2 regions of the Exiguobacterium sp. SH3S1 genome follow, and region 2 is predicted to be linked to the other one. Evidence: riboswitches for the same ligand, from Rfam matches in the RefSeq annotation. Region 2 holds a riboswitch; the other holds the start of a gene.
The links. Region 2 has a riboswitch for S-adenosylmethionine ahead of mtnK (S-methyl-5-thioribose kinase). Riboswitches for the same ligand answer to the same signal wherever they lie in the genome.
Positions count from the first base shown of each region.

Region 1: another riboswitch for S-adenosylmethionine. It lies ahead of EVJ26_RS03840 (methionine ABC transporter ATP-binding protein); the one in region 2 lies ahead of mtnK (S-methyl-5-thioribose kinase).

Region 1 is NZ_SJUW01000002.1:215,289-230,127, forward strand. It holds gene EVJ26_RS03825 (MDR family MFS transporter) at 1-320, opposite strand, end outside; gene EVJ26_RS03830 (MetQ/NlpA family ABC transporter substrate-binding protein) at 425-1,255, opposite strand; gene EVJ26_RS03835 (methionine ABC transporter permease) at 1,284-1,946, opposite strand; gene EVJ26_RS03840 (methionine ABC transporter ATP-binding protein) at 1,936-2,964, opposite strand; SAM riboswitch class I at 3,043-3,148, opposite strand; gene EVJ26_RS03845 (thioredoxin family protein) at 3,601-3,858, opposite strand; gene EVJ26_RS03850 (PTS sugar transporter subunit IIC) at 4,048-5,103, shown strand; gene gcvH (glycine cleavage system protein GcvH) at 5,148-5,531, opposite strand; gene EVJ26_RS03860 (arsenate reductase family protein) at 5,580-5,933, opposite strand; gene EVJ26_RS03865 (hypothetical protein) at 5,979-6,707, opposite strand; gene tnpA (IS200/IS605 family transposase) at 6,961-7,359, shown strand; gene EVJ26_RS03875 (RNA-guided endonuclease InsQ/TnpB family protein) at 7,364-8,440, shown strand; gene EVJ26_RS03880 (acyl-CoA dehydrogenase family protein) at 8,587-10,371, opposite strand; gene EVJ26_RS03885 (acetyl-CoA C-acetyltransferase) at 10,385-11,557, opposite strand; gene EVJ26_RS03890 (3-hydroxyacyl-CoA dehydrogenase/enoyl-CoA hydratase family protein) at 11,577-13,988, opposite strand; gene EVJ26_RS03895 (SDR family oxidoreductase) at 14,202-14,839, shown strand, end outside.
Region 2 is NZ_SJUW01000003.1:141,811-156,649, reverse strand. It holds gene gshAB (bifunctional glutamate--cysteine ligase GshA/glutathione synthetase GshB) at 1-540, shown strand, start outside; gene EVJ26_RS05235 (YidH family protein) at 747-1,118, opposite strand; gene EVJ26_RS05230 (response regulator) at 1,133-1,774, opposite strand; gene EVJ26_RS05225 (sensor histidine kinase) at 1,761-2,786, opposite strand; gene EVJ26_RS05220 (hypothetical protein) at 2,907-3,464, opposite strand; gene EVJ26_RS05215 (FAD/NAD(P)-binding oxidoreductase) at 3,482-4,675, opposite strand; gene EVJ26_RS05210 (TsoY family (seleno)protein) at 5,020-6,201, shown strand; gene EVJ26_RS05205 (threonine aldolase family protein) at 6,256-7,320, opposite strand; gene EVJ26_RS05200 (zinc-binding dehydrogenase) at 7,370-8,350, opposite strand; gene EVJ26_RS05195 (lactoylglutathione lyase family protein) at 8,353-8,844, opposite strand; gene EVJ26_RS05190 (winged helix-turn-helix transcriptional regulator) at 8,962-9,267, shown strand; gene EVJ26_RS05185 (VOC family protein) at 9,299-9,679, opposite strand; gene EVJ26_RS05180 (GNAT family N-acetyltransferase) at 9,759-10,241, shown strand; gene mtnA (S-methyl-5-thioribose-1-phosphate isomerase) at 10,351-11,385, opposite strand; gene mtnK (S-methyl-5-thioribose kinase) at 11,382-12,536, opposite strand; SAM riboswitch class I at 12,618-12,720, opposite strand; SAM riboswitch class I at 12,926-13,028, shown strand; gene EVJ26_RS05165 (2,3-diketo-5-methylthiopentyl-1-phosphate enolase) at 13,100-14,254, shown strand; gene EVJ26_RS05160 (2-hydroxy-3-keto-5-methylthiopentenyl-1-phosphate phosphatase) at 14,251-14,839, shown strand, end outside.

The DNA of each region.
Region 1 (14,839 bases), on a different contig from region 2:
CCCATCAATACCGAAAATATGTAAAACCAAATCAACTCGGTTGCGAGCGCGAAGCCGGTGAACGTCAAAGCGTTCAAGCCGATACCGATCAACATCAGCTGTTTGCGCCCGTAGCGGTCAGACAGCGTCCCCCCGAAAAAGCTCATAAATAGACCGGATAATGCCGACGTCGCGAACACTGTCCCGATCACGCTCGCCGAGAAACCGAGCGTCGCGAGATAAATCGCAAAAAACGGCATGACAAAAAACGTCGACAGCCGTGCAAAAAATGTACCGAACAAGACGCCAAGCGTCAGCGGATGAATGTGTCGTATGCTCACCCGGATCCCCCCTTTTTCTACATATAAATAGTTTACTTCTATTATTGAAGCAAAACCACTGCAAACAAAAAAGGCCCGGGATGTCCCAAGCCTAAAATCAATCATTATTTAACCGGTACGACCGCACCTTTGTACTCATCTAAGATCCACTGTTGTGTCTCTTCTGATGTCAATACTTCAAGGAGTGCCTTGACGCGCTCATCGTCCTCGTCGCCTTCACGCGTGACGATCAAGTTGACGTACGGTGAGTCTTCGCCTTCAAGAGCAATTGCGTCTTCGAGCGGGTTGAGGCCGGCATCAATCGCGTAGTTCGTGTTGATGAGGACGGCATCGCCTTCACCGTTGTTGAACGCTTGCGGGAGAAGTGCCGCTTCGACGTCCGTCTTGAACTTCAAGTTTTTCGGGTTGTCGACGATGTCAGCGACTGTCGCGTCTGTCGTCTTGCCGTCAGCGAGCGTGAGCAAGCCTTCTGTTTGAAGCATCGTCAAGATTCGTCCGTGGTCAGCGACCGACGAGCTCATGATGATTTCAGCGCCGTCCGGAAGCTCATCGAGTGATTTGTAGTCTTGTGAGTAGACACCGATCGGCTCGATGTGGACGCCGCCGGCTGAAGCGAATTTATAGTCTTTGTTCTCAGCCATTTGTGACTCGAGGTACGGCTCGTGTTGGAAGTAGTTCGCGTCGAGCTCGCCATTCGCGAGCGTTTTGTTCGGGAGCACGTAGTCTTGGAACTTCTTGATTTCAAGCGTGTAGCCTTTTTCTTCATATTCGTCTTGGACGTGCTCTAAAATCTCGGCGTGTGGTACGTTCGACGCGCCGATGATGAGCGTTTTATCGTCGCCCGAGCCTGATTCTGAGTCCCCGCCGCCACATGCCGCGAGAATTGTGAGTGCTGAAGCTGCTGTCAATCCGAGTACTGTTTTCCATGATTTCATTATGATACCCTCCAAATTTTCTATTTGATCAAGCGGAACGCTTGTCGATTTTTGAGACGAGTCGATCGCCGATGAACTGAACGACGAAGACGATGACTAAGATCAATACGGTCGCGACGAACGTGACGTCGCTTTGTGAACGCTGGAACCCTTCGAGGAACGCCAAGTTCCCGAGGCCACCGCCCCCGACGACTCCGGCCATGGCCGTGTAACCGACGATGGCGACGATCGTCACCGTGATGCCTGACACGATGGCCGGGAGTGCTTCCGGGAACAACACTTTATAGACGATCTGCCATTTCGTCGCGCCCATCGACTCGGCCGCCTCGATGACGCCGCGGTCGACTTCACGAAGCGCGAGCTCGACCATGCGCGCATAGAACGGGGCCGCCCCAATGATGAGCGCCGGGAGCGCCGCCGTCGAGCCGAGCATCGTCCCGACGATGAGGAGTGTGAACGGGATGAGCAAGATGATCAAAATGATGAACGGGATCGAGCGGAACACGTTGACGACCGCGCTGATGATCGTGTAAATCGGACGATTCTTCGTCATGAGTGGTTCGTTCGTGACATATAAGAGCATGCCGAGGGCGAGACCGATGACGAATGTCGCGGCTCCCGCGACGAGCGTCATATAGAGCGTCTCCCACGTCTGTTCGAACATGACTTGCCAGTCTACATTAGGAAACATCGTTTTCTACCTCCACTCCCACTGCCTGCGACCGGATTGAGGCGATGGCCCGCTCGACTTCAGCCGGCTCTCCGATCAATTGGATGAATAGCGTCCCGAGCGCACCGACTTGCGACTGCGTCACGTTACCGCCGATGATGTTGAAGCCGATGTCGTGCTGTTTCAACACTTCCGATAAAATCGGCTGTTCGGCCGTCTCGTTCAAGAACTTGAGCTTGACGATTTGGCCGCTCGGATAACGTGCTTTCAAATGCTCGAACGTGAGCGACATGTCGTCGACGGCACCGATCTGTTTGACGAACTCTTTCGTGATCGGCTGTTCCGGATGTTGGAACACGTCCGCGACTTGGCCGGTCTCGACGACCTTCCCTGCCTCCATGACGGCGACGCGATGACAGATTTTTTGGATGACGTGCATCTCATGGGTGATGAGGACGATCGTCAGTCCGAGTTTCTTATTGATGCTGACGAGCAGTTCGAGGATCGAATCGGTCGTCTTCGGGTCGAGTGCGCTCGTCGCTTCATCGCAGAGGAGCACTTCTGGATTTGTAGCGAGCGCGCGGGCAATCCCGACTCGCTGTTTTTGACCGCCCGATAGTTGCGACGGATAGCTGTCTTCACGTCCGGCGAGACCGACGAGATCGACGAGCTCTTGGACGCGGCGTTTACGTTCACTGGCCGGTACCCCGATCAGTTCGAGCGGGAAGCTGATGTTCTCAGCGACCGTGCGCGACCATAACAAGTTGAAGTGTTGGAACACCATCGAGACGTTTTTGCGCACCCCGCGCAGTTCTTTCGGAGTGAGCTTCGTCAGCTCGCTCCCGGCGACGACGATTTCACCGCTTGACGGTGCCTCGAGCCGGTTGAGCAGACGAATGAGCGTCGACTTCCCCGCCCCTGAATATCCGATTATTCCAAAAATTTCGCCGCTCTCGATTGTGAGCGACACATCATCGACCGCCTGGACCCGACCGTTCTTCGTGTCGAACCATTTGGCCACGTTACGTAATTGAATCAATACCTTTCCCTCCTGACAACAAAAAAAGTACACACGTTTGAGCAAACGTGCGTACTTTATCGGTACGGACAACGATTGCTCTCATCTTCCAAGGTTCTCACCTTGCTGGAATTAGCACCATTTCGGATTGCTCCGCGGTTGCTGGGCGTCATAGGGCCAGTCCCTCAGCCTCTCTTGATAAGAGTGTTGTTTATTCGATTAGCTTTATAATAGCGACACATTATTTTCATGTCAAACTATTTTGTGCGAAAAATCAAAAAAAGGTGCCATCCGAGGATGACACAGAACGTAGCACCTTGAGTCACGGAAGGACAACCCATAGATGAAACTCTTTTGCCCGATCAGAGTGTTCATCCTTATATGGGGGATTCAAGCCATCCATCACTCGGCCTTAGAACGTACCGTGCGGTTACGCGGTCGGTGTCCCTGCGCTTGATTTTTTTGGGGGACAATCTAAGGGAAGGTCCACCTAAAAGTCGCGTAAAGTGATGCACCGGCTGTTCTAAAACGTCTTGATGGCTGGAAAATCTCGTCCTATATTGTGTTCAAGTAAGATGTTGTAATGAATATACCATTCGTGAACTTTCTGTGTCAACTGATTATTTAAAATTTTCTGATTATTCTAATCATCCTATCTCATTTAACGAAAGATAGGACGTGCTGCACGTTTTGAAACGCATATAATCGGTCTTCGACTTGGCCGTCTTTAAGCTTTAACAGCGCCGGTACGCTCATCACTTGATACGCTTCTAACTCTTGCGGGATAAAGTTGGCGTCCTGCTTGTCGATCGCGAGTGTCGGGTCGACCGCTTCGACGACCGCGAGCATCCGCTCGGCCACAGCGCATGTTCCACACATCGGGGCGTATATATATAACAATCCGTCTGAAATCATTTTCTCTCACCTCTTCTATAAGTATATGAATGTGAGTCGATCTGTTCAAAAGTTGTGCTCAACTGGAAAAATCTGAATAGTTCAACATTTCTTGTTGACGCTCGCCCAAAAGAGGCATAGTATGGTCATTAACTTTATCGCTTTCGTACATAACAGCAAACACGTAGAAAAGGACAGGTGAATCCACCCATGACGGAACAAACGAAACTGACAGGCAAACAATTTTTGATGAACGTATTGAACGGACTCAGCCTCGCCATTTTAATCGCCCTCATCCCGAGCGCGCTCCTCGGCGAGCTCACGAAAGCAATCCTTCCTTATATTCCGTCGCTACAGTTCATCTTAGATGCGACGACGATCGCGATGCGCCTCTTACCCGTCATCATCGGTGTAGCCGTTGCCATGCAGTTCGGACGTTCTGCGCTCGAGGCCGGCACGATCGGCATTGCGACCCAGGTCGGGAGCGGCGCCATCCGCATCGAGGCAGGTGCGTTCCTCATGGCCGGAATCGGTGACGTCATCACGGCCGGCGTGACGGCCGCACTTGCGACATATATGGTCATGCAGTTGTCACCACGATTAAAGACGTACACCGTGCTCGTCTTACCGATGACGGTCATCGTCATCGCCGGCGGGATCGGCATGTTCTTACTCACGTACATCTCCCAGATCACGACGTACATCGGCACCATCATCATGACGATGACTGAACTCCAGCCGATTATGATGGGCATGTTGATCGCGATGGCGTTCTCGCTCATCATCGTCTCTCCGATCTCGACGGTCGGGATCGCGACGGCGATCAGCCTGTCCGGTGTTGCCGCCGGGGCCGCCAACCTCGGTGTCGTCGCGGCCGGCTTCGGTCTCGCCATCGCCGGGTGGCAGATGAATGCCACCGGGACATCAATCGCTCACTTCCTCGGCTCACCGAAAATTCAAATGGCAAATTTCGTCCGCCGTCCGATCATGATGCTGCCTGTGCTCGCGAACGCGGCCATTCTCGGGGCGCTCGCCGGTATCCTCCGTATCGAGGGGACACCGATCAGCGCCGGTTTCGGCGTCTCCGGGCTCATCGGACCTGTCAACGCCCTGCACTTGATGCCAGGCGGATTCGCCCTATGGAACGTCATGCTCGTCATCGTCTTGTTCGGCCTCATTCCGGTGACGCTCGGGATTGTCTTCTATCGCCTGTTCAACCGGACATCACTCATCCAGCCTGAACATTACCGCCTCGACTTCGACTAAATCAAAAAATCCCGGCTTCTCATAAAGAGAAACCGGGATTTTTGTTAGCCTTGAATCATCGCTTCATATTCTTCGGCTGACATGAGTTTGTCGACGTCCGTTGAATCGTTCAACTCGACTTCGATCATCCATGCGCCTTCGAACGGTGCTTCGTTGACGAGTTCCGGAGAATCCGCGAGTGATTCATTCACTGCCGTGATCTTCCCAGAGATCGGTGCGTACAGTTCAGACACCGTCTTGACCGATTCGACCGAACCGAACGGCTCGTCGAGCAAAATCGTGCCGCCGACTTCAGGAAGTTCCACAAACACGATGTCCCCTAGTTCGCTTTGTGCGAAATCCGTGATCCCGATGCGGGCAACGCTTCCGTTCACTTCAACCCATTCGTGTTCTTTTGAATAACGTAGATTTGCAGGTACTTTGCTCATCTTGACTTCCCCCTCAAATAAATTAGACTCACATGTGTATTATAGCACTTAGCCCCAAACGTCTGTAAATGACTTTTCTGAAAAACCGACCGTCGATTTTTGACCGTCAGTGACGATTGGACGCTTTAAAAGCATACCATTGCTGACTAAAAGCTCGATTTGTTCGTCTTCTGACAAATTCGGGAGCTTATCTTTAATGCCTTCATTACGATACACTTGCCCGCTCGTATTGAAAAACTTTTTGAGCGGCAGCCCTGACTGTTGCCAGATCGACGCGAGTTCATCTTTTGACGGTGTCGCCTCGACGATATGAACGTATGTATACGCGACTTCGTTCTCCTTCAACCATTTCTCTGCCTTCTTACACGTACTGCATGGCGGATAGCCATATAGTGTCACCATATTTATCACCTCTTGTTTTACTGTAGCATACTCCATTCCCGCAAATCACGCTTCGAGCAAGCGTGCGATTTCTCGCTTCAGCGTTGCGTTGACCGGGTGACGCGCTTCGATATAGCTCAGCATCGCCGCGGCCGCTTCGACCGACTTGCCGTAACCTGGCAGCCACTCGTCGAGCCCGGCGACGAGCTCCGGGTGCCGTATCTCGACCCGGCGCGTCGGATTGAACGGGTCGCCCGTCTCTCCATGTGCTTTCAACACGTTGTTGACGGCCGCGACTTGGATGAGTTCGAAGCCGGCGAGCTTCTCTCCGCGTCGTTCACGGAGCAGACCGACGTACAGGTTCGTCAGCGCCTCTTCGTAGCAGTGCGCGGCGTCGGGAGCCTGTGTGACGAGTTTCGGCGTCGCGAACGATTCGAGCGCTTCCTCCCGCTTCCAGACGATCCGTCCCGGAGTGTAGGCGATGTGTGGCATCTCAGGCAAATCGAAGACGGCGAACTCGGCGTAAATACCGTCCGCATACATGACTTTATGGCCGTCTTTCGTGTTTTGGAACTGGTACGCCAGCGGTTCAACCTCGAGCCAGTCCAAATTGTCGATGAAGCGGGCTTTTCGCCCGTCTTCGACGATCAAAAAGAAATCGAGGTCGGAGTAATCGTCGAGCCGCTCGGTCTCGAGGCCAACCGAACCGAGGGCGAGCAACATCAGCGCCCCTTCTTTTGTCGCGACTGATTCCCCAATCCTCTCCATCCGTTCCAACAGCTGATCACGTCTCATGAACATTCCTCCTTTTCCTCATTGTACGTTCTCATCAAGCGAAAAAGAAAGGGCTGACCGCGTCCGGCCACCCCTCCCTGTTCGAGAAATTTTTATTACAGAATTTGCGAACGAGAAAGCCCACTCCTTTAGTGGTGGGATGAACGTGAGCTTGATTTCGGAGTCCCGTTAGTCGGAATTTCAGAAATCAACAAGCAGAATCTTATCCCGATAAAATGTATCACTCTAATAAATCTAATGATACAATGGACGTATGAACAACTACAGAAGAACCAAAACCACCGTATCGATGATCCATTATCATTTCGTGTTCTGCCCGAGGTATCGCCGAAAACTATTTGATGACGATACGTTCGAGCAACGATTCAAAGAGATCGTCCGTGATGTCTGCGAAGAGCTCGACATTCGACTCATCGCCATCGCGTGTGATCGGGACCACACACATCTATTCTTGTCGGCGTTGCCATCCCTCAGCCCGTCTGACATCATGGCGCGCATCAAAGGCGTCTCGTCGAAGCGACTACGAGAGGAATTTCCCCATCTCACACATCTCACAAGCCTTTGGACGAGATCCTTCTTCGTCTCGACGGCCGGAAATGTTTCCAGCGAGACCATCAAGCGTTATGTCGAGGAACAAAAGACAAGGAGGTGACACCGTGTCGCAGACATTGACGGTGAACATCAAACTTCATCCGACAAAAGAGCAACAATCGATCTTAGAGCGGATGATGCGCACCTACATCGGCACGACGAACCAGCTCGTCTCGGACATGGTGCAGGCTCGAGAAAACTTAAAGCTGACGAGCAAAAACGTGAGTTCCGATCTGCCGAGCGCCGTCAAGAATCAGGCCATCCAGGATGCGAAGAGCATGTTCAAAAAGGCGAAGAAGAAGGGCTTCCAGGTCGTCCCTGTCCTCAAGAAGCCGTACTGCACCTGGAACAACCAAAACTACTCGTTCGACTTCGAGTCGATCTCCTTCCCGGTCATGATCGACGGAAAGGTCAAGAAGACGGCGATCCGCGCCGAGATGGTCGACCCGGACAACCGGAACGCCACGCTCCTCGCCAACAAGCTCGGGACGCTCCGCATCATCAAGAAGTCGAACAAGTGGATCGCCCAGATCGCCGTCACGATCCCCACGACGGAGAAGGGGGGCACCAACGTGCTCGGGGTCGACCTCGGCCTGAAAGTCCCCGCCGTCGCATCGACAGATCGTGACAAGGCGCGGTTCTTCGGGAACGGGCGTGAGAACAAGTATATGAAGCGCAAGTTTCGTGCGAAACGGAAAGAGCTCGGTCAACAGAAGAAACTGGATGCGATCAAGAAGCTGAACAACAAAGAACAGCGCTGGATGAAAGACAAAGATCACAAGGTGAGCCGTGAGATCGTCGACTTCGCGAAAGAGAACAAGATTTCTGTCATCCACCTCGAAAGATTGGCGAACATCCGACAGACGGCAAGAACAAGCCGTAAACACAACAAGAACCTGCACACCTGGTCGTTCTATCGCTTGGCACTATTCATCACGTACAAGGCAAAGCTCGAAGGCATCAAGGTCGAATCTGTCAATCCGGCCTACACCTCCCAGACATGCCCTTCTTGTGGAGCAAAAAATAAAGCGAAAGACCGAACATATTCCTGTCCGTGCGGATTCAAAAAACACAGAGATCTAGTCGGTGCGATGAATATCCGATACGCACCTGTGGTCGATGGTAACAGTCGACCAGCCTGAGAACCTATACGGTCTGTCTCAGGAGGGGTGATGGCACACCCTCATCTGAAGGCTTGAACAAAACAGAAATGGACTGCGTTCGCACAAGCACTTCAGAATCCCACTCATACCGAAGGGGTGAGCTTGCGGCTTTAGCCGTGGGAGTGTCAAACGATGAACTTGTTCGCTTTGATGAGACTCGCTGCGACTTCGCGCTTCGTACCGATGACGTTGATTGGCTGATAGCGGCTGAACTTCTTCATCGCCGAGAGCAACATCCGTTGCTCGTCGCCTGACGCTGCCGCGTACAACACTTCTTTCGCCATGAGCTCGACTTGCTTGAACACTTGCTCGGCGAAGATTTCCGTGTAACGTACTTTTTGTTGGTTCTTATCGATACCAGTCCGCGCAATCGCTTTATCCGTCCGCGCAATCGCCGCTTCGAGCGCATAGATGGCGCTGATGATGTCGGCGATCTTGGCGAGGATTTCTTGCTCGTTTTGGAGGTTCTGCTGATATTTCTGGACGGCTGTCCCGGCGATCATCAAGTTGATCTTCTTCATGTTCGATAGAAGCATCTTCTCGCGCGCGAGCGGTGAACCGTCGAGCTCTTGCGGCATGTAGCTCATGAGCTCTTTTTGGAGCTTCTGTGCTTCGGCGAGGAGCGGCAAGTCGCCTTTCATCGCTTTCTTGAGGAGCGTGCTCGGGACGATCAAGCGGTTGATCTCGTTCGTTCCTTCGAAGATCCGGTTGATCCGTGAGTCACGGTACAAGTTTTCGACCTCGTACTCGGTCATGAAGCCGTAGCCGCCGTGAATTTGAACGGCTTCGTCGACGACGTAGTCGAACGTCTCAGACGCAAACACTTTGTTGAGCGAGCATTCGATCGCATACTCCGCGATCGATTGGGCGACTTTCGAGCCGTCGCGCATGTTCTCGTCACCAAGCGCATCGAGGCTGTCTTGGAACAAGCCGCCTGTGCGGTAGACCGAGCTCTCCATCGCGTAAATGTTCGCCGCCATCGTCGCTAATTTTTCTTGGATGAGCGGGAACTGGCTGATCGGCGTCTTGAACTGCTTGCGCTCGTTCGCGTATTGGACCGAGAGATCGAATGCACGTTTTGATGAACCGACCGCTCCGACCGCGAGTTTGTAACGACCGACGTTCAAGATGTTGAAGGCGATGACGTGCCCTTTACCGACTTCACCTAACAGGTTATCGACCGGGACTTCGACGTCTTGTAAAATGAGCGTCCGCGTCGACGAGCCCTTAATCCCCATCTTCTGTTCTTCGGCACCTGTCGAGACGCCGTTGTAGTCGCGTTCGACGATGAAGGCGCTGAACTTGTCGCCGTCAATTTTCGCGTAGACGACGAACACGTTAGCGAAGCCTGCGTTCGTGATCCATTGTTTCTCACCGTTCAAGACGTAGTGCGTCCCGGCCTCGTTCAAGACAGCCGTCGACTTCGCGCCGAGCGCGTCCGACCCTGAGCCTGGCTCTGTGAGCGCGTACGCTGCGATCCATTCGCCCGTTGCGAGCTTCGGCAAGTACTTATGCTTTTGCTCTTCTGTTCCGAAGAAGACGATCGGAAGCGTCCCGATCCCGACGTGAGCGCCGTAACTGAGGGCAAACGAACGGGCTTTGGCGAACCGTTCCGTGATGATCGATGACGAGATCTTGTCGAGCTGATAACCGCCGTACTCTTCAGGTACATCGGCACCGAGCAGACCGAGTTCGCCCGCTTCTTTCAACAGTTCGACCGAGAGATCGAACTCATGTTTTTCGATGCGTCCAAGTACCGGCATGACACGGTCGTCGACGAAACTCGACGTCGTGTCCCCGATCATCTTATGCTCGTCTGAAAAGTCTTCCGGTGTGAAGAGACGATCCGCGTCGAGTGCGTCAATGACAAAGCTACCGCCTTTAATCAATTCGTGTTCTGTACGTTCCATAGTCATTTCCCCCTTATAGTAATTCGAAGACGCCAGCAGCGCCCATTCCGCCACCGATGCACATCGTGACAACCCCATATTTCTCATTGCGTCGTTTCATTTCATGCAGAATCGATACCGCTAGTTTCGCGCCCGTACAACCGAGTGGATGGCCAAGGGCGATCGCGCCGCCGTTGACGTTCACTTTGGACGGGTCGATGCCGAGTTCGCGGATGACGCCGAGTGATTGGCTCGCGAACGCCTCGTTCAACTCGAACAATCCGACTTCTTCAAGCTTCACACCAGCCATCTCTAACGCTTTCGGGATGGCGACGACCGGTCCGATCCCCATCACTTCCGGGCGGACCCCGCCGACTGCGAACGAGAGGAACTTCGCCATCGGCTTCAAGCCTTGGCGTTCCGCCTCTTCCCGCTCCATGACAAGTACGGCTGCAGCGCCGTCTGATACTTGTGACGCGTTACCGGCTGTGACCGACCCTTTGATTTTGAAAGCTGGACGCAATTTGCCGAGTGCTTCGACCGTCGAGTTGGCCCGGACGCCTTCGTCGTGCTTGACGACGAATTCACGCTCCGCGACTTTCCCATCTTCACCGAGGACGTGCTCGATGACCGTCACCGGCACGATCTCTTCTTCGAACTTGCCGCCCGCGATCGCAGCCGCCGCTTTTTGATGGCTGTCGATGGCGAACAGGTCCTGGTCAACTCGTGAGATGTTATACTCGGCCGCTACGCGCTCAGCCGTGTGTCCCATGCTCATGTAATACTCAGGCGCCGTCTCCATGATCGTCGGGTTAGGACGGATGACGTGTCCGCCCATCGGGACGAGGCTCATCGATTCCATTCCGCCGGCAATGATCGCCGTCGCTTGACCGATCATGATCTTCGCTGCCGCGTCCGCGATCGCTTGAAGGCCTGACGAGCAGTAACGGTTGATCGTGACGGCGGGCACTTCGTGTGATAGTCCACCGCGTACGGCCGCATAGCGGGCGATGTTCATCCCTTGCTCCGCTTCCGGCATGGCGCATCCCATGATGACGTCGTCAATCGGTCCCGTGTATCCCGACCGCTCGAGCGTCGCTTTGATGGCGTGACCTGCGAGCTCGTCCGAACGAACGTTTCGGAACGACCCGCGTTTTGCTTTTCCGACCGGTGTTCGTGCACCGGCCACGATGACTGCTTCTCTCATCTGTTAAGTCCCCCTTTTGTCAGTTCCGAAGTGGTTTGCCTTTGACGAGCATATGTTGCATCCGTTGCTGCGATTTCGGTTCTCCGATGAGGCTCAAGAACGCCTCACGCTCGATATCGAGGAAGTATTGCTCGTCGACCATCGTGCCGTATGCCAAATCGCCGCCGCTGATGACGTGGGCAAGTTTTTTGGCGATCTTCAAGTCGTGCTCTGAAATATAACCACCGTAGAACATCTCGTACGCTGCGAGTTCGAGCGTCGCTTTCCCGGTTCGACCGACGACCGGCAACTTCTCGCGCATCGGCGCGACGTATCCGTCCGTAAGTCCAAGGACGGTTTGTTTCGCGTCGAACGTCAAGTGGTCACGGTTCATCGAGATGCCGTCGACCGGACGATGATAGCCGAGCGCTTTCGCGTCGTACGCCGACTTCGATACTTTCGCCATCGCGATGTTCTCGAACGTCTGCTGTGCCGCCTTCTCGATGTTTTGCATCGATTTCGGCGTCTGTTCAAGTAGACGACGGTACGTGTTGACGTTGCCGCCGCCGCCAGGGATGAGACCGACACCGACTTCGACGAGTCCCATGTATGTCTCGAGCGCCGCTTGCATGCGTGCTGCCGGCAAACTGATCTCCGTGCCGCCTCCGAGTGTCATGCCGTAAGGTGCGACGACGACCGGGCGACCTGCGTAACGGATTTTTTGAACGACTTGTTGGAACTTGTTGATGATCCAGTCGAGCTCATACCAGTTCTCGTCTTCCGCTTCCATGAGCATCATCGCGAGGTTGGCGCCGACGCAGAAGTTTTTACCGTCGTTGGCGAGGACGAGTCCTTTGAAGTCTTGCTCGACGAGGTCGATCGATTGCTCGATCATCTGCATGATGTCGACCCCGATCGCGTTGTTCGGTGACGTGAACTCGAGGGCGACGACGTCGTCACCGATGTCGATGAGGCGAGCCCCGCCGTTCTCGAAGATGATCCCGTTCGACTTGGCGAGCGGTGCAAGTTTCAATTCTTTCGGGTTGACGGTCTTCTCGACGTACGTCTGCGACGCTTGATCGTAATACTGGTCCCCTTTATAGAAGGAAGTGTGTCCGGCAGCGAGCATCTCATCGATCCACGCCGGGACGGCATATCCTTCCGCTTTCATGCGTGTGACTGATTTTTCGACACCGAGTGCGTCCCATGTCTCGAACGGTCCGAACTTCCAACCGAAGCCCCACTTCATCGCGTCATCGATGGCGACGATCGAGTCACTGATCTCACCCGTCAAGCGTGCCGAGTAGACGAGTGTTTTCGCTGTTACCGGCCATAGCAACTGTCCGACGCGTCCCTTGTTCAAGATCGCGCCTTTCAGTTTCGCTTTCGAGCCTGGGAGCGACTTGATTTGGTCGAGCTCAGGTCCTGTAATCGCTTTCAATTGTTCGTACTCAAACGTGCTCAAGTTGAGTTCCTGGATGACTTTCCCGTCTTTCTTATAGAACCCTTGACCAGACTTTTGTCCGACCCAGCCTTTTTCGACGAGCGTCTTCATTTCAGCAGGGACATCGAACGTATCTTTCTCCTCGCCCGCTTCGAGCGCCTCATAGACGTTACCGGCGACGTGGACGAACGTGTCGATGCCGACGACGTCGAGCGTACGGAACGTCGCTGATTTCGGACGGCCGATGAGCGGTCCTGTGATCGAGTCCATCTCGCCGATCGTCGCGTTTTGTTTCAACATCTCCTCGAACGTGACGAGCAGGCCGTACGTGCCGATGCGGTTACCGATGAAGTTTGGCGTGTCTTTCGCCTCGACGACGCCTTTACCGAGACGGTCCTCAGCAAAGCGGGCCATGAAATCGATGACCGGGCGCGCCGTTTTCTCCGTCGGGATGAGTTCGAGCAGCTTCAAGTAGCGCGGCGGGTTGAAGAAGTGCGTTCCGAGGAAGCGTGACTTCAATCCTTCCGGCAAGACGCTCGCCATCGCTTCGATCGAGATCCCAGACGTGTTCGAGCTGAGAATCGCGTCTTCACGGATGAACGGTGCGATTTTGTCGAACAGTTGCTGTTTCACGTCGAGCCGTTCGACGATGACTTCGATGACCCAGTCGGCTTCTTTCAATCGCTCGAGGTCATCTTCTAAGTTCCCGACCTCGATGAAGTTCAAGTGTTCTGCCGTCGCGAGTGGCGCCGGATTTTGTTTCAACAACTTATGACGGTTCTCGGACGCGATGCGATTCCGCACTTCCGGTGACTCGAGCGTGAGCCCTTTCGCTTCTTCTTGCGCCGTCAATTCACGTGGTACGATGTCGAGCATGAGCGAACGAACCCCCGCGTTCGCCAAATGGGCCGCAATCCCCGCCCCCATTACTCCTGAACCGATGACGACCGCAAAACGGATATTGCTCGTCAAACGGAGGTCGGCTGATTGTTCGATGTGACTCGTCATATTGTTCCCCCCTAAATGAGAATGAATAGTGATTCATTTCACGCGTAAAAAAAATCGCAATCACCATCGTGTTTACTCTTCTATCATAAATGAACGACAATTCATTCGCAAGCGTTCATTTTTCAAATTCATTCCATTTTTCTGATTTACGATTATTTTTTGATATGTGTGGTATAGACACATTGAGTCAATTTTGAAAGGGGACGAAACAATATGAGTGATAATCGTTTAAATACAATCGGCAGCCGCAAGGATTTTGAAACGTTCAAGAAGGACGGACAAGCGCAGGCCCATCAACCGGGAATCGATTCGAAGATGGAGCCGTTCCCGATCTATGAGCGTGAAGGCTATAAAGGAAGCGACAAGTTAAAAGACAAAGTCGCCATCATCACGGGCGGTGACTCGGGGATCGGGAAATCGGTCGCCATCTTCTTCGCCCACGAAGGCGCAAACTCGGTCATCGTCTATAAAGACCAAAACGAGCTCGAGGACGCTGAAGCGACGAAGGAACGGATCGAAGAACTCGGTCAAGCGTGCCTGTTGCTGCAAGGTGATCTCGGTGATTCGGCGTTCTGCCAAGACGTCGTCAAGCAGACGCTCGAGACGTTCGGCCACTTGGACATTCTCGTCAACAACGCCGCCGAGCAGCATCCGCAAGAGTCGCTCCTCGACATCTCGGACGACCAGCTCGAGCGGACGTTCCGGACGAACATCTTCAGCATGTTCTATTTGACGAAAGCGGCGCTCCCGTACTTGAACGAAGGCGCGAGCATCATCAACACGACGTCGATCACGGCGTATGAAGGCAACGACCAGTTGATCGACTATGCGTCGACGAAAGGCGCGATCAC
Region 2 (14,839 bases):
GAGACGTTTTTACCGGGGAAAGAATATCGTTTCCTCGTCATCGGTGATAAGGTCGCCGGCATCTTGCACCGCGTCCCGGCGAATGTGACCGGGGACGGTGTCTCGACGATCCGCGAGCTCGTTGCGAAGAAAAATGAGGACCCGCTCCGCGGCAAAGGCTATAAGACACCGCTCGAGAAGATCGAGATCGACGACATCGTCGTGTCGTTCCTGCGTCCGCAAGGCAAAACTCCTGACAGCGTCCTCGCTGACGGCGAACGCGTCTTCTTGCGCGAGAACTCGAACATTAGCACAGGTGGCGACAGTATCGACTATACGGACCAAATCTCTGACTTTTATAAACAGGTCGCGGTCGATTCGGCGAAAGCGATCGGTGCCACGATTTGCGGCGTCGATATGATGATCCCGTCGCTTGACGCAGAAAATGACTACGGCATCATCGAATTGAACTTCAACCCGGCCATCCATATCCATTCCTTCCCGTACGAAGGGAAAGAACGTCCCATCGGCGAGACGGTGCTCGATTTGTTGTTTGACTAACCAGGTTGGAAGGATGCTCAATTCGGGAATAAGGACTACATCGTTTCAAGTCGGTGTACCGTACTTTCTCTAGAGAGGGGTCTGTCAAATGGGAACGGTCAAATCGCACATCGAAGGCTTCACGTCACAACTCGATCGTCTCAACGCCCTCGTCTCGAGATAACCAAAACCGCCCGCACCTCGGTTGAGATGCGGACGGTTTTTTGTTAAAACAGAAAATAACTGACGATCAAGATGAGTGTGAAGATGAACACCATCCCGATGGCGAGCGCGACGAGGCTCATCTTCGCCGACTTGAACTGCTGCGAGTTGATCGTGTGTACTTTCTTCAAGTACGACCGTGTCCCGACGAGGATCGTCGCGATACCGAAGATGATCGACAAGATGCCGATCGCCGTGATCAGTTGATGCTCGGCCCCGCTCAAGTTCTCACTTCGATAGTAATGAAAGTTCGTCACGAGGAAGCCGATCCCGATGACGGTGATGGCCGTCCGGATCCAGGCGAGGAACGTCCGCTCGTTGGCGAGGTGTTGTTGAATGTACTGTGAATCGACCGTCTTCTCTAAATCTAGTTTCATAACTTCCCCTCTTTCTAGCCGTCGTAGTCGATCAACCGATTTTTCAACGCGAACTGGACGAGCTCGTGTCGATGCTTGATTTGAAGTTTCTGCATGACGCGTCCTTTATGGTTCTCGACCGTCTTCGGACTGATGCCGAGTTTCTCTCCAATCTCGATATTTCCGTAACCGAGCGTTGTCAAACGTACAATTTCCGACTCACGCCGCGTCAGCACCGACTCTGTCTTTTGCGATGCTGCTTTCTCGATAAACGCTTCCGACAGAGACGTCGCATAGTAACGCTTCCCTTCCATCACTTGCTTGATGCCGTCGACGAGCTGGGCCGGATCACTATTTTTGGATAAATAGCCGGGCACACCGAGCTCGAGCGCGCGTTTGATGTAAAGCTCCTCATCGTGCATCGTGAGCAGGATGACTTTGGCGGTCGGTACTTCTTGCGCTAACGCTTTTGCCGTCATAAATCCGTCGAGTCCGTTCGGCATCGTGATGTCGAGCAAGATCACGTCCGGTATCGTCCGCATCGCTTCCTGGATGGCCGTCGTCCCTTCGGCCGCTTCCCCGACAACGTTGATGTCTTTATAGGGACGAAACATCAACTTCAATCCACGCCGGACGAGTTCGTGGTCATCGACAATCAGCACATCAATCGGTGTCATAGCGACCTCGCTCAATCGGAACGGACACTGAAATTTCAGTGCCTTGTCCGATGACTGATTCGAGTGTAAACGTACCGTGAATCGTTTTCGCCCGTTCTTCCATATGACGAAGCCCTAATCCTTTCGCCACTCGTTGTTGATCGAACCCGTTCCCGTCATCTTTAAACAGCACATCGATTTGTCCGTCATGCTCGACGATGCGGCAGTCGATCGTACTCGCCTGTGCATACTTCATGCTATTGACGAGCGCCTCTTGGACGATGCGATACACGTTGATTTCGATGACGCGCTCATAGCGGTCAGCTAAACGAATGTCGGTCCGAAACGTGACGAGCGGGTATCTGGTGGCAAAACTGTCAACTAACACGTTCAACGCCGAACCGAGCCCGAATTGATCCAGCTCGATCGGGCGCAGTTGTTTCGAATAGCCGCGCACGTTGTCGATCAGTCGGCCCACTTCGGCGAGTACGGATTCGATGTAGTCTTTCTTGTCTGGGTCGGATACATCGGACTGGAGCGCACCGAGGGCGAGGGCGATGCTGAACAACGATTGACCGACCCCGTCGTGGAGTTCTTGGGCGAGCCTTTCGTGCTCTTCCTCCCGGGCTCGAATCAATTCCCGCACCATCTGTTCGCGGAGCGCATGCGCTTCCCGGCGCTTGCGTTCCGTAAAATCGCGAAGCACGAGCAAATAGTACGTCGCACCCGATAGCGGATCGTTCAAGATTCGCGCCGTATTCATCTCCACGTCGACCATCTTTCCCGAATATGTCGGCATCTCTGACGTGAAGTACGGGGAACGCTCATGTTGAATCAAGTAGCATCGATCTTCGTCCAGACCGATTTCACGTCGTTGACAAAATGAACAGTACGGGACAGGTTCTCCTAGCCGCCACCCGGTCAATTGTTCGGCCGCCTCGTTCATCGTGATGATGTTTCGATCATGGTCCATCACGATGACCGCGTCTTTTAAGACATTTAAAATCTGGCGTTCAAAATCTTGAAGTGCCAATCCGCCCCCTCCTTTCTGTCTGCTTTCTCATTTCCTCCATCATACCCCCGTGGGTAATCATTGCCAACTATTTGATCATACAAAAACCGGACGTGATGCATTCACGTCCGGACCGGTTCATTATTTTTTTGTTTGTTCGGACAATACTTCGACCGTCGCCTGCATATACTTGAGGCCGTGCTGGACCGATGGCTCTTTCAGCCAACGAACGAGCGAGAACAACGTGATGTTGCGGTCGTCGCGTTCGGCCCGTGCCCGGATTTCGGTGAGCATCGTGCGCGTGGCGTCGGCTTTCTCTTTTACCGGTGCGACATATTCATCGACCCGTTGACCGATCAGTTCTCGTGTCTGCTCGTCCCCGTAGACGTCTTGTGCGAAAGCGAGCACTTGTTCAAGCTGGTTCGTCACCTGGAGCAACATCGGCAACTTCTCGGCGAGCTTGACCGCCGCCTCGAGCGTCTCGACCTGTAAATTCGATGAGTCGAGGAGCGTATCGACTTTTTGTCTCACTTGCTGGTCATTCATCGTCGCCATCCCGAAATCGACGGCATCTTCGAGGCGGCGAAGCGACTTCTCAATCTCGGGCAATCGTTCGACGAGGGAGACGAGCGCTTGCTCGACGTCCGGCCGCGTCAACACAGATTCTAATGTCTGTTCTTTCGTTGTTGTACGTTCCATCGTCTTCTCCCCCTTTCTCACATCGTCCCTTTCAACATCCCGTTCCAATACATGACTGGAAGAAAGTCTTTTTTCAAGATGTACATGCTGTGGCGTTCTTTCGCCTGATTGAACGGCATCGACTCTTGTGGTACTTTCTCGTAATCGAACTCGGCCAAGATGAGCTTATTGTAGCCTGTGACGATCGGGCAAGACGAGTAGCCGTCATACGACGCGACCGGAACTTGGCCATACATGAGGTCACCCACATTTTTAGCGACGACGGGTGCTTGTTTCCGAATCGCGGCCCCGGTCTTCGATGTCGGTACATTCGTGCAGTCACCGAGTCCGAAGACGTTTTTATACTGTTTATGTTGAAGCGTGTACATATCGACATCGACCCATCCGCCCGCATCGGCAAGCTTGCTTTCTCGAATGAATGTCGGTGCTTGCATCGGTGGCGTGACGTGAATCATGTCATAGCCTACCTCGAACGTTTCACCGCTATCTAACTGTTCAAAGACAGCGACTTTGTCGTCTGCTTTAATCTCAATTAAATTGACACGGAAATGTGTGTCAATCCGTTTTCGTTCGAGTACTTTTTCGAGCGCCGTCCGATATTTGGCAACGTCAAAGATAGCCGGATTGGCCGATCCGAAGACGATTTTACTATTATCGCGGACACCTGTTTTCACAAAGTAGTCTTCCGCCATATACATAATTTTTTGCGGGGCCCCGCCACACTTCACAGGTGATGCTGGGTGCGTGAACAACGCGGTACCGCCCTCAAAACCCCTAAGGGTATCCCACGTGTAGTCGACGTGTTGATACGAGTAGTTGCTACATACTTGTTTCGTCCCAAGCGCTGCTTCCAACCCTTTGATCCGACCCCAATCGATCTCAATCCCCGACGCGACGACCAAGTAGTCGTAATAAATCGTCCCGTTGACAGCCGTCTCGACTTGATTGGCTTCCGGATCGAAGCTGACTACCTTGTCCTGAAGCCATTTCGCACCTTTTGGGATGAGTGTCGCCATGTCTCGCTCCGACTCTTCTTTTTTCGCGGCACCGGCTCCGACAAGCGTCCAAAGTGGTTGATAGTAGTGTTTCTCTTCAGGGTCGATCAGCAAAACCTCATCGGCTAAATGATGTTTTTCACGAAGCAGGCGAGCAGCGACGCTAATCCCTCCGGTGCCGGCTCCGACGATGACAACTCGATAATGAGTACGCATAAAGCAATTCCCCTTTCGTTTCCGTAGATGACCGACAAAATTATGTCAATTAAGTGAACTTACCCACGCCTTCAGCATAGTTGAAAGCGCATACAACTTATATAGGGGAAGTCCCTCAATTTCTCCCGGACTATAGGACGCAACTATGATCGTCGTCATCTAGTCATGAAGTCCCCCAGTTGTTTTCCCAGGCCAACCTGTGAGTTAAATCACTTCGCCCGACATGATTTCCTCATCAAAACGGCATAGGGGATTCCCCTCATTTGACGAGGAAAGTATTGACTCCATTATACCATAGGGGGTATAAATTGGTTATCTGATTTTTTTAGGAGGACTTTTTCACAATGACACAACGACCTTATCATCCGCTCTACTTCTTATCAGCACTCGGTAACGGCGGGCTCGCCGTCTCGTTCTTTATGTATTTCATGTTTTTGATTCCGCATCCGGATTCACCACTCCCCCATTTCGATCATTTGCGGGCCACGTTTGAGAAAGGAGGAACTGCGCAAATTCTCGTTGTCGCTGTCTCCTTCATCATCTTGGCGCTCGCGGTGAACCATTTCCGCCTGCTCATTTGGAACGTCCGCTCGTTCCACACGTACAAGCGAACGTCGGCTTATCAGGCTCTCAAAGGCACTCCGGGTGAAGTGGCGGTCATGGCCGAACCGCTTACATACGCGATGAGCGTCAATGTCGTGTTCATTCTCGGCGCCTTGTTCGTCCCTGGACTATGGGCCAACGTCCAATCACTCTTCCCGTTCGCCTTGCTCGCATTCTTGGCAATCGGCGTCTACGCGCTCGTGCTTTATGTTCAGTACATCTCCAACGTTATGGCGCACGGTAAATTTCCGGTCGACAACTTAAATCAATTCGGACAATTTTTAGGAGCGTTCGCGTTTGTCATGGTCGCTGTCGGTTTAGCGAGCCCTGCCGCGATGTCGACGACACCATGGGTCTATGTCACATCGACGGTCGCCTCCCTCTTGTTCTTAGCGCTCGTCAGCGGTATCCTCCTCTTCTTCGGCGGTATGAGTTTACGTGCCGTATTGGCGAAAGGTCTGGCCAAACCTGGCGCACCGACCGTCTGGTTACTGATTCCGATCTTCACGCTCACTGGAATCACGTTCGTTCGAATCTATTCGATGGTGTCGCACCGGCTACTCGAGACACATGTCAACACGGCGCTACTGTTCGTCGTACTCGGCTTCCTGTTCATGGCGAGCACTGCCGTCGGCTTGATCGGATTCCGTGTATTGCGTCGTCTAGACTATTTCAACGAACAGCCTGATGGCGCGGCGAGCTTCGGCCTCATCTGCCCAGGTGTCGCCTACGTCGTCCTCGGCATGTTCTTCGTCCACTGGGGACTCGTTCAAAACGACTTCATCACAGCGCACAGTCTGATGCACTACGTCATCTTGTCACCGCTCGTATTCGTCCAAGCGAAGACGATCCAATGGCTCATCACACTGTCGGTCAAACACCTTTCACTACGAAAAAACGCATCCAAACTTGAGGCTGCATAAGCATCGTTCCTCAACAAAAGCCCTGTCGAAACGATTGTTTCTTCAGGGCTTTTGTTATTGTTGATGGGAGAGTACCTCGAACAACTTGTCGAGCCGAGACGTATCGATGTCTAAAAATGCATCCCCGACACTGATCTCGGTCGAACAATAGCCGTCATGTGGCACGACGTACCCAGTGATGCCGATGCCTGTCTCCGTTTGAACACGTTTAATCCAATTCGAGACGGTTTCTGCGTCCCCGTTCATGTGAAGATGGAACATGTTCGTCACCGGCACATCCGGCGTCGTCCAGACGCCGTCGAGCGCATTGAACCGGGTTGCGAGCGCTTTGGCATGTTCGTAGTACGTTCCCATTCGGTCTTTCCTGAGCTCATAGTAGTAGTCGGCCGGGATGATGTACGGGTATAAGCCGATCAAGTCGCCGCCATAGCGCCGTTTCCAGATTCTTGCCTCGTCACAGAACGCTTTCGGTCCGGCTAAAATCGCCCCGGCGACACCGCCGATCCCTTTGTAGAACGAGACGTAGACGCTATCGAACAAGGCGCACACTTCTTCGGCCGTCTTCTCATAATATGGCAACGTCTCGAACAGGCGGGCCCCATCGAGATGCAGATGAACCCCCCGCTCCCGGCAGTGCCGGCTGATCGCTTCAAGCTCATCAAACGGCGGCAAATAGCCGCCGAGCTCACGTTGCGGCAACTCGACCAACAGGCAAGCGACGTCCGGCAACGCCTCCACTTCTTCAAGCGTCATCAAGCGGTCCGCGCCCCCAATCAAAAGCGGCTCGAGGTGATGCAGCTGTCTCAGTCCGTCTTGTTCATGAATCTCCAAGTGACAGAGCGGGTGATAGGCGACGCTTCGATTCCCTGTCTCGTCCGACCAGATGCGTAAGGCGATCTGTTGTGCCATCGTGCCGCTCGGAAAGAAAACGGCGGCTTCCGTCCCGAGCCGCGTGGCGAGCTTTTGTTCGAATTGTTCGATGACCTCGCCCGTCCCATAATGGTCGCTCGTTTGCTCCGGGTCGGCTTGCTCAAACGCGCGCTGTAAGACGCCGACGTTCCGTTTCCCGTGCCCGCTCAGTTGATGCGTCGTCTGTTGATACGACGTCCGTAAATCCATGCCATCCCCTCCAAAAGAAGCCCCTTGCCACGAGACAAGAGGCCAAGATTTAGTCGCGTACGCGGACAATCAACTTGCCGCGTACTTTCCGCGTCTGGAGCTGTTCGAGTCCGTCTTTCAAGCGGTCGAACGGCAACACGTCGGTGACGAGGTCGTTCAGTTCACCCGTTTCGAGCAGTTTCATCAATTCCTCGGCCATATACGCCAAGTTGCGAATCGCGCGCTCGTCTTCGCTCGCATGGGCCGCACCGAGGGCGACTTCATGGATCGATGGTGACAGCGTGAACCCTTTCATGTTCGACATGTCAGGCGGACCGGCGATATGAGCGAGCTGTCCGCTGAAGGCGAGGCGATCGAGATCGGCTGTCGCCACGTCGCGGCCGACCGTGTTCAAAATTAGATCGACACCACGGCCGTCCGTCAGTTCCATGATTCGTTCCGTCACGTCCTCGACGTTGTAGTCGATTGCGACGTCGGCACCGAGTGATGTGACCCAATCAAAGTTTTCCGGCGATGCCGTCGTGAATACTTTGAGACCGAGCTTTTTCGCGAGCTGAATCGCGTAGCCGCCGACCCCGCCCGCTCCGGCGTGGACGAGAATCGTCTCTTTGTCGCGCGTGTTCAGCTTCTGCATGACCGCTTCATACGCCGTCATGCCAGCACAGAGGATGGCTGCTGCCGCTTCGTCGCTAACGTCTTGCGGTACGACGGCACAAGCACGGGCGTCGACGACAGCGTACTCGGCGAAGCCTCCGTTGTTCGCGAGACTCGTATGGACGGCGACGCGTGAGCCGGTGATGATGTTGGCGATGCTCGAGCCGACTTCGACGACTTCGCCGACGAGGTCGACGCCGAGGATGTGCGGGTATGCCCAGTTCGGGTTGCCGTTCGTGCCGACTTTATAGTCGACCGGGTTCAAGGCGACCGCTTCGACTTTGATGAGCAGTTCGCCCGCTCCCGGGGTCGGTCGTTCGATGTCCCCGAGGTTCATATTATCTAGGCCAGGTTGTTCAAGTAGCCATGCTTTCATGATTAGTACGCTCCTTCCGAATATGTCAGTTCATACGAATGCGAGTAGATCTCGACGAGGTTGCCGAACGGATCTTCACAGTACACCATCCGGTACGGCTTATCGCCCGGGTAATACTCGCGGATCGGCATCCGTTGTTTGCCACCGTGGGCGACAATCTTCTCGACGAGCCCTTCGATGTCTGGGTCTTGGACGCAATAGTGGAAGATGCCTGTTTTCCAAAACTCGAAATTATTCTCCGGTTTCTCGTTGTTCGGGAACTCGAACAGCTCGATGCCGATCTTGTCACCGGTCGACATGTGGGCGATGCGGAACTTGCCCCAGCCCGGGCCGAACACGTCGGTGCACATGACGCCGATCGGTGAGTCATCCTCAACGACGTCCGACGGTTGCATGATCGTATACCAGCCCATCACGTCTTCATAAAACTTCACTGCTTCCGTCACACTGGGGACTGATAGCCCGATATGTGAGAATGTACGTGGATAAGTCAAATTGATCCGCTCCTTTTTGGTTGCTCATTTGGGTCGATAACGATAAGATACCTTCATCGTAGCAAGAAAAAAAGTACGCACATTGAAGTAACTACCCGAAAGCGAGGCGAACTGAACATGACGACCCCGTTCCCCGTCAACAAGGCGCTCGACATCATCGGCGGTAAATGGCGTCCACAAGTGTACTGCACGCTCGAGACCGGCCCGCGCCGCTTCTCGGAGATTCAGCGCGCCATCCCCGACGTCAGCCGCAAAGTGTTGACCGACCAACTGCGCGAACTCGAACAGCTCGGCATGGTCCGACGCGACGACTATTCGACCGACAAACAGCTCCACGTCGAATACTCCCTCACCGAGGAGGCGTTTAGCCTGCAACCAGCGATGAAGGCGCTCTGCTCTTGGGGCGAAACCCGAGACGAATAAACCCTCGCCAAGTTTTCCGGCGAGGGTTTTGTCATGACGCGAATAGGCTGATGAGGTTCCCGTCCGGATCGACGACGATGGCGTAACGTTGTCCCCAAAACGCGTCCCACGGCTCACGATGAATCACGTATCCTTGTTTGAAGATAGCTTCAAACAGTGTATCGAGCGCTTCACGGCTGTCGCACAGGAAAGCGAGCTCGACCCGATGCCCCGATGCCGGTTTCCATTCCCCATACACCGACTCCGCCACCTCGACTGTGTCAAAGACGAGCCGGACGCCGCCTTCGTCAACTTCAACGTGCGCTTCCCCGTTCATTGATGCTGGAATCGACAGTCCGAGCAGCCGATAGAAGTCGAGCGCTCGCTTCATATCCTCGACGACGATGCCGACCATATCTAGTTTGATTCCCATGTGGTCACCTCACTTCTTGAATTGATGGTACTATCGAAAGTGTAGCACCTATCCATCCTTTTGAAACGAGGAAATCACTATGACATATAAGTTCGCTTTGATGACACAAGCGCAGGCCGAAATGATCGCCTTCAGTTGGCATTACGAAGGAAAGTATGCTTTTTACGATATGGAGGCTGACGAAGACGACTTGGCCGAGTTTTTAGACACCGAACAACGAGGGCAATCGGTATTCGCCATCACGAACGATGGCGAACTGGTCGGTTTTGTTAGCGTGCATCAAACAGACGCCGATACGATTGACCTCGGTTTAGGCATGAAGCCAGGTCTGACCGGAAATGGGACCGGACGAGCGTTCGTCACCTCGATTCTTGATTTCATCGAATCTACGTTCGACCCAAATCGTATCACCTTGTCGGTTGCCACGTTCAACGCGCGGGCGATTCGCGTGTATGAAGCTTGCGGGTTTCGACAAGTGGCTTCGTTTCAACAAGACACGAACGGGAGTACGTTCGACTTCATCGCATTAGAACGCAAAAAGCGCCCTCAGGATAGATTCTGAGGGCTTTTCTGCTGCCCGGTGCCTTTGTCGACCAAGAAGATATGGCCATTTCCCGTCTCATACCAAGACGGTCACACTTCATCGTTCGGGCAAGCACGGAGCTGCTGTTTCACACGTGAATCGTTCCCCCTACATGGTGTGTGATGTCCGTCTCCGTCGGTTCGAACACGCCCGCTTCGGTGATGAGTCCGGTGATCAGTTCAGGCGGTGTGACGTCAAACGCCGGGTTAAAGACGGTGATCCCGACCGGCGCCGTCGGTTGTCCGCCGATATGGGTCACTTCTAGCGCGCTCCGCTCCTCGATTTGAATCACATCGTCCGCCGTTAAATCAAACGTCGAGTGCGGGGCCGCGACGTAAAACGGGATCCCGTAATGTTTAGCCAGGACGGCGAGCTGGAGCGTGCCGATCTTATTGGCGACGTGACCCGTCCGTGTGATGCGGTCAGCGCCGACGATGATGGCGTCGACTCCTTTCGCCTGAATCGTCCAAGCGGCCATATTGTCGGTGATGAGCGTGACGTCGATGTCGGCCCGGTCGAGCTCCCAGACGGTCAGGCGTGCCCCTTGGAGGAGCGGCCGCGTCTCACAAGCGAAGACGTTAAACGCGATACCTCGCTCTTTCCCGACGTAAAACGGCGCGAGCGCAGTCCCGTAACGCGACGTCGCGATCGCCCCGGCGTTACAGATCGTCAAGACGTTCCCCCCTGCCGGCAGCACCGTGAGCGCATGCTCCCCGATGGCCCGATACGTGTCGACGTCTCGCTCGAACAGCGCGATGGCCCGATGTTTGATGTCAGTCGCGATTCTTTCAAAGTCGTCTCCGACGTTGAATCCGAGAAGCGACTCGATCACGTTTTGCAGATTGACCGCCGTCGGACGGGTCGCGATCAATCGACGGCCGACGAGGTCGAGCCGGCGTGTGAAGTCCGGGTCATCCTGGAGGCGGACCGCTTCTTTCGCGAGCACGAATGCGCCGAAATAGGCGATGGCCGGCGCGCCTCGGACTTGTAACGTCTCGATGGCGTGCTCCGCCTGTTCGAGCGTCGCGATCGTCACGTACCGCTCTTCATGGGGCAGTAACGTTTGGTCTAAAATGACGAGCTCGTCCCGGTTCGGGTCGAAGCGAATGTTTTGGACTGTCATACGCGTACCCCCGCTAACAGCGTCACTAATTCATCGATTGTCCGGACATCGTGGCGCTGTTTAATGAGCGTCGTGCCGAGCGTGAGCGCTTCCCGTTTCCGCTCGAGCCGGACCGTTTCCGGTAACGTCTCGAGGTCAGCGACTCCGGCGAGACCGATGGCGCGGCGAATCAGTTCGCATCCGGCATAGCCGATCGTGTCGCTAAAGATGGTTTGAAGTAGCTCATCGACGAATCCGTCCGTGTTGAACGGTTCGACCGCCGTCTCAAACTTCGTCCGGAACGTCTTCTCAAACGTCTCCCATACCGTCAATACGTCCGTGAACCGTTCGAACCGTTTGAGTGGGTCATGGAACGTCGATAGCGTCAAATGGGCGACGATTTGCCCGATGTCAAAGCCGAACGGTCCGTAAAAAGCGAACTCCGGATCGATGACTTTCGTCTCTTGTTGCGTCGCGAAGATACTGCCTGTATGTAAGTCTCCGTGCAAGAGCGCGTCGTGTTTCGTGACGAAACCGACTTTCAGTTTCGTGACCTCCACTTTCAATTTCTGGTCACGCCAAAGCGCTTCGACGTCCTGACGGAGCGCGGTTTCGATGTTGTTCGATTCGGCATCTTTGTACGGATCGGTGAAGATCAGTTTTTCAGTGATGTCGCACAGTTCCGGGTTGTAGTAATCCCGTTCTTTCCGCTTCTTCTCAATCGGGCCGGCCGTATAGTCTGACGTCTCAAACAACGTCTGTCCTAAAAACTCACCGATGTGACGGGCGAGTTCAGGATACGTTTTCCCTTCCAAATAGCCCGTCCGGACGATATCAAAGTCGGACAAGTCCTCTAAAATCGTGTAGGCGAGCGTCCGGTCACTGCCGAGAACGACCGGGACGAAACGCGGGACGACGCTAGCGAATTCGCGCAACGCGAGCTGCTCGATCCACGCCCGTTCAAGTGTGAGCGGCCAACTCTCTCCGACGACTTTCGCATACGGTAGCGCCTGCTTGACGATGAGGCTCGTTTCGCCTTGACGGATGCGGAAGACGAGGTTCAAGTTGCCGTCCCCGATCTCCTCGCAATGCGCGATGCCCCCATCTTCGAGTAACCCTAACGTTCTGACGTGCTCGACGACTGTCTGTTCTGTAAATGGTTGATAAGCCATGTCTGTTTCCCCTTTCGGTATATTCCCCACAAAAAAAGCCCCTTTCTCCGCGAGAAAGAGGCACAGCCGTAACGGTTGTTCCTCTCATCTGTCAGACGTATGTCTGGTGGATGTAGCACCGTGCCTACTGGTCGGTTGCTGCGGCGTCATCGGGCCAATTCCCTCTGCCAACTCGCGATAAGAGTGTCATATTCGATTGTGTGAACTTGTTGTGATGAATGTTACTTACTCGAGCACCAAGTTGTCAACGTCAATTTTCGGACCCGGTGTTGTCTTTTCCCGGGCATATATAGAAACAATGAATTCAACTATTTTTTCTCAAAAAAAGGAATTGACGAACCGGATATTGTGTGACAAAATTCAATTAAATTTCACAACTTCAAAATACATTCTTATCAAGAGCAGACGGAGGGGACAAGCCCGATGATGTCGCAGCAACCGACCCGATTGGGCACGGTGCTAATTCTTGCAGCGTAAGCTGAGAGATAAGAGTTCATTTTTTTATGATGACCTCTTGCCTCGGCATGGGGTCATTTTTTGTTTGACCGGAAGGAGGAACGAACATGAGTATTACTGCCACATATGAAATCAGCCGGACGAACCGCGTCGCGACTGTCGCCGAGAAAATCGCCCTTGAACTGACCGTCGGCACATGGACGGAACTGCCCCACCTAGAGCAAGAACAATTAAAGGCGTATCGGGGCGAGGTCGTCTCAACGACGCACACGGAAACGACGAGTCGCTTCACAATCCGTTATCCGCTCCATAACGTCACGCCCGACTTCTCATCCATCTTGACGACGACGTTCGGGAAATTATCGCTCGATGACTCGGTACGCTTGATCGACTTGACGTTACCCGAAACGCTTGCGTCTGAATTCCCCGGAGCAAAGTTCGGTGTTCAAGGCGTTCGTGAGTTGCTCGACGTCCATGATCGCCCGCTCGTCATGAGCATCTTTAAAGGGATCATCGGCCGTGATTTACGCTTCTTAGAACAGCAACTTCGAGACCAGCTCGCCGGCGGCATCGACATCGTCAAAGATGATGAAATCCTATACGATAATCCGCTCACTCCGTCGCTTGAACGAGCTAAAATCGGGGCGGCCGTCATCCAAGAACAGTTCGAAACGACCGGGAAACGTTCGCTCTATGCCATCACGCTCAGCGGTCCGGTGTTCGGGCTACGTGACCAAGCGCTCCGCTTGATCGAGGCGGGCGCGACGGCACTGTTGTTCAACGTCTATACATACGGGCTCGACACACTCCGCGAACTCGCGAGCGATCCAACAATTAACGTCCCGATTTTGGCGCATCCGGCGTTCGCCGGCGCCTTGACCGGCTCGATCAGCCACTCGCTCTTGCTCGGGAAATTGTTCCGCCTCGCGGGGGCCGACTTGACGCTGTTCCCGTCCCCATACGGTTCACTCGCGACACCGTCCGATGAGGCGTTCGCGATTCGGGATAGCAGTGCTCGGCCGCACTGGGCGAAGCCGATTCTACCGGTCCCGTCGGCCGGCATCCATCCGGGGCTCGTCCCGGACATCATCCGTGATTTCGGCACAGACGTCGTCATCAACGCCGGCGGCGGCATCCACGGTCACCCAGACGGCGCGGCTGCCGGGGCCCGGGCGTTCCGACAAGCGATTGAGCAAGTAGTGGGCGTGGCGAGCCAGACGAACGAGCTCGAGGCCGCGCTAAAGGCGTGGTCAAAACAATGACGATTCACATCTTGTGTGACTTCGACGGGACGATCACGGCCGAGGACAACATCATCGCTTTGATGCGGGCGTTCGCACCGCCCGAATGGCACGCGCTCAAAGACGACGTGCTCGCTCAAGACATCTCGATCCGCTCCGGGGTCGGACAGATGTTCCAGCTGTTGCCGAGCGCTGACGCTTCGGCGTACCGTGACTACTTGCTGGACCGCATCACCTTGCGCCAAGGTTTCTCGACGTTTTTGGCAGAAGTCCGGCAACAAGTTTGGAAGTTCGACGTCGTCAGCGGCGGCATGGACTTTTTCGTGTACCCGATCTTGCAAGACCACGTCGCGCCGGACCACATCTACTGTAACGTCGCCGACTTCTCGGGCGAGACGGTACGCGTCGACTGGCCCTACGCCTGTGACGCGCATTGCACGAATGATTGTGGTTGCTGCAAACCGACAATCGCCCGGACGATCGTCGATCCCGTTGATCGCTTGATCGTCATCGGTGACTCGGTGACCGACTTCGAGATCGCCAAACGGGCCGATTTCGTCTACGCCCGTGGGCAACTCATCACGCTCTGTGAAGCAGAAGGCATCG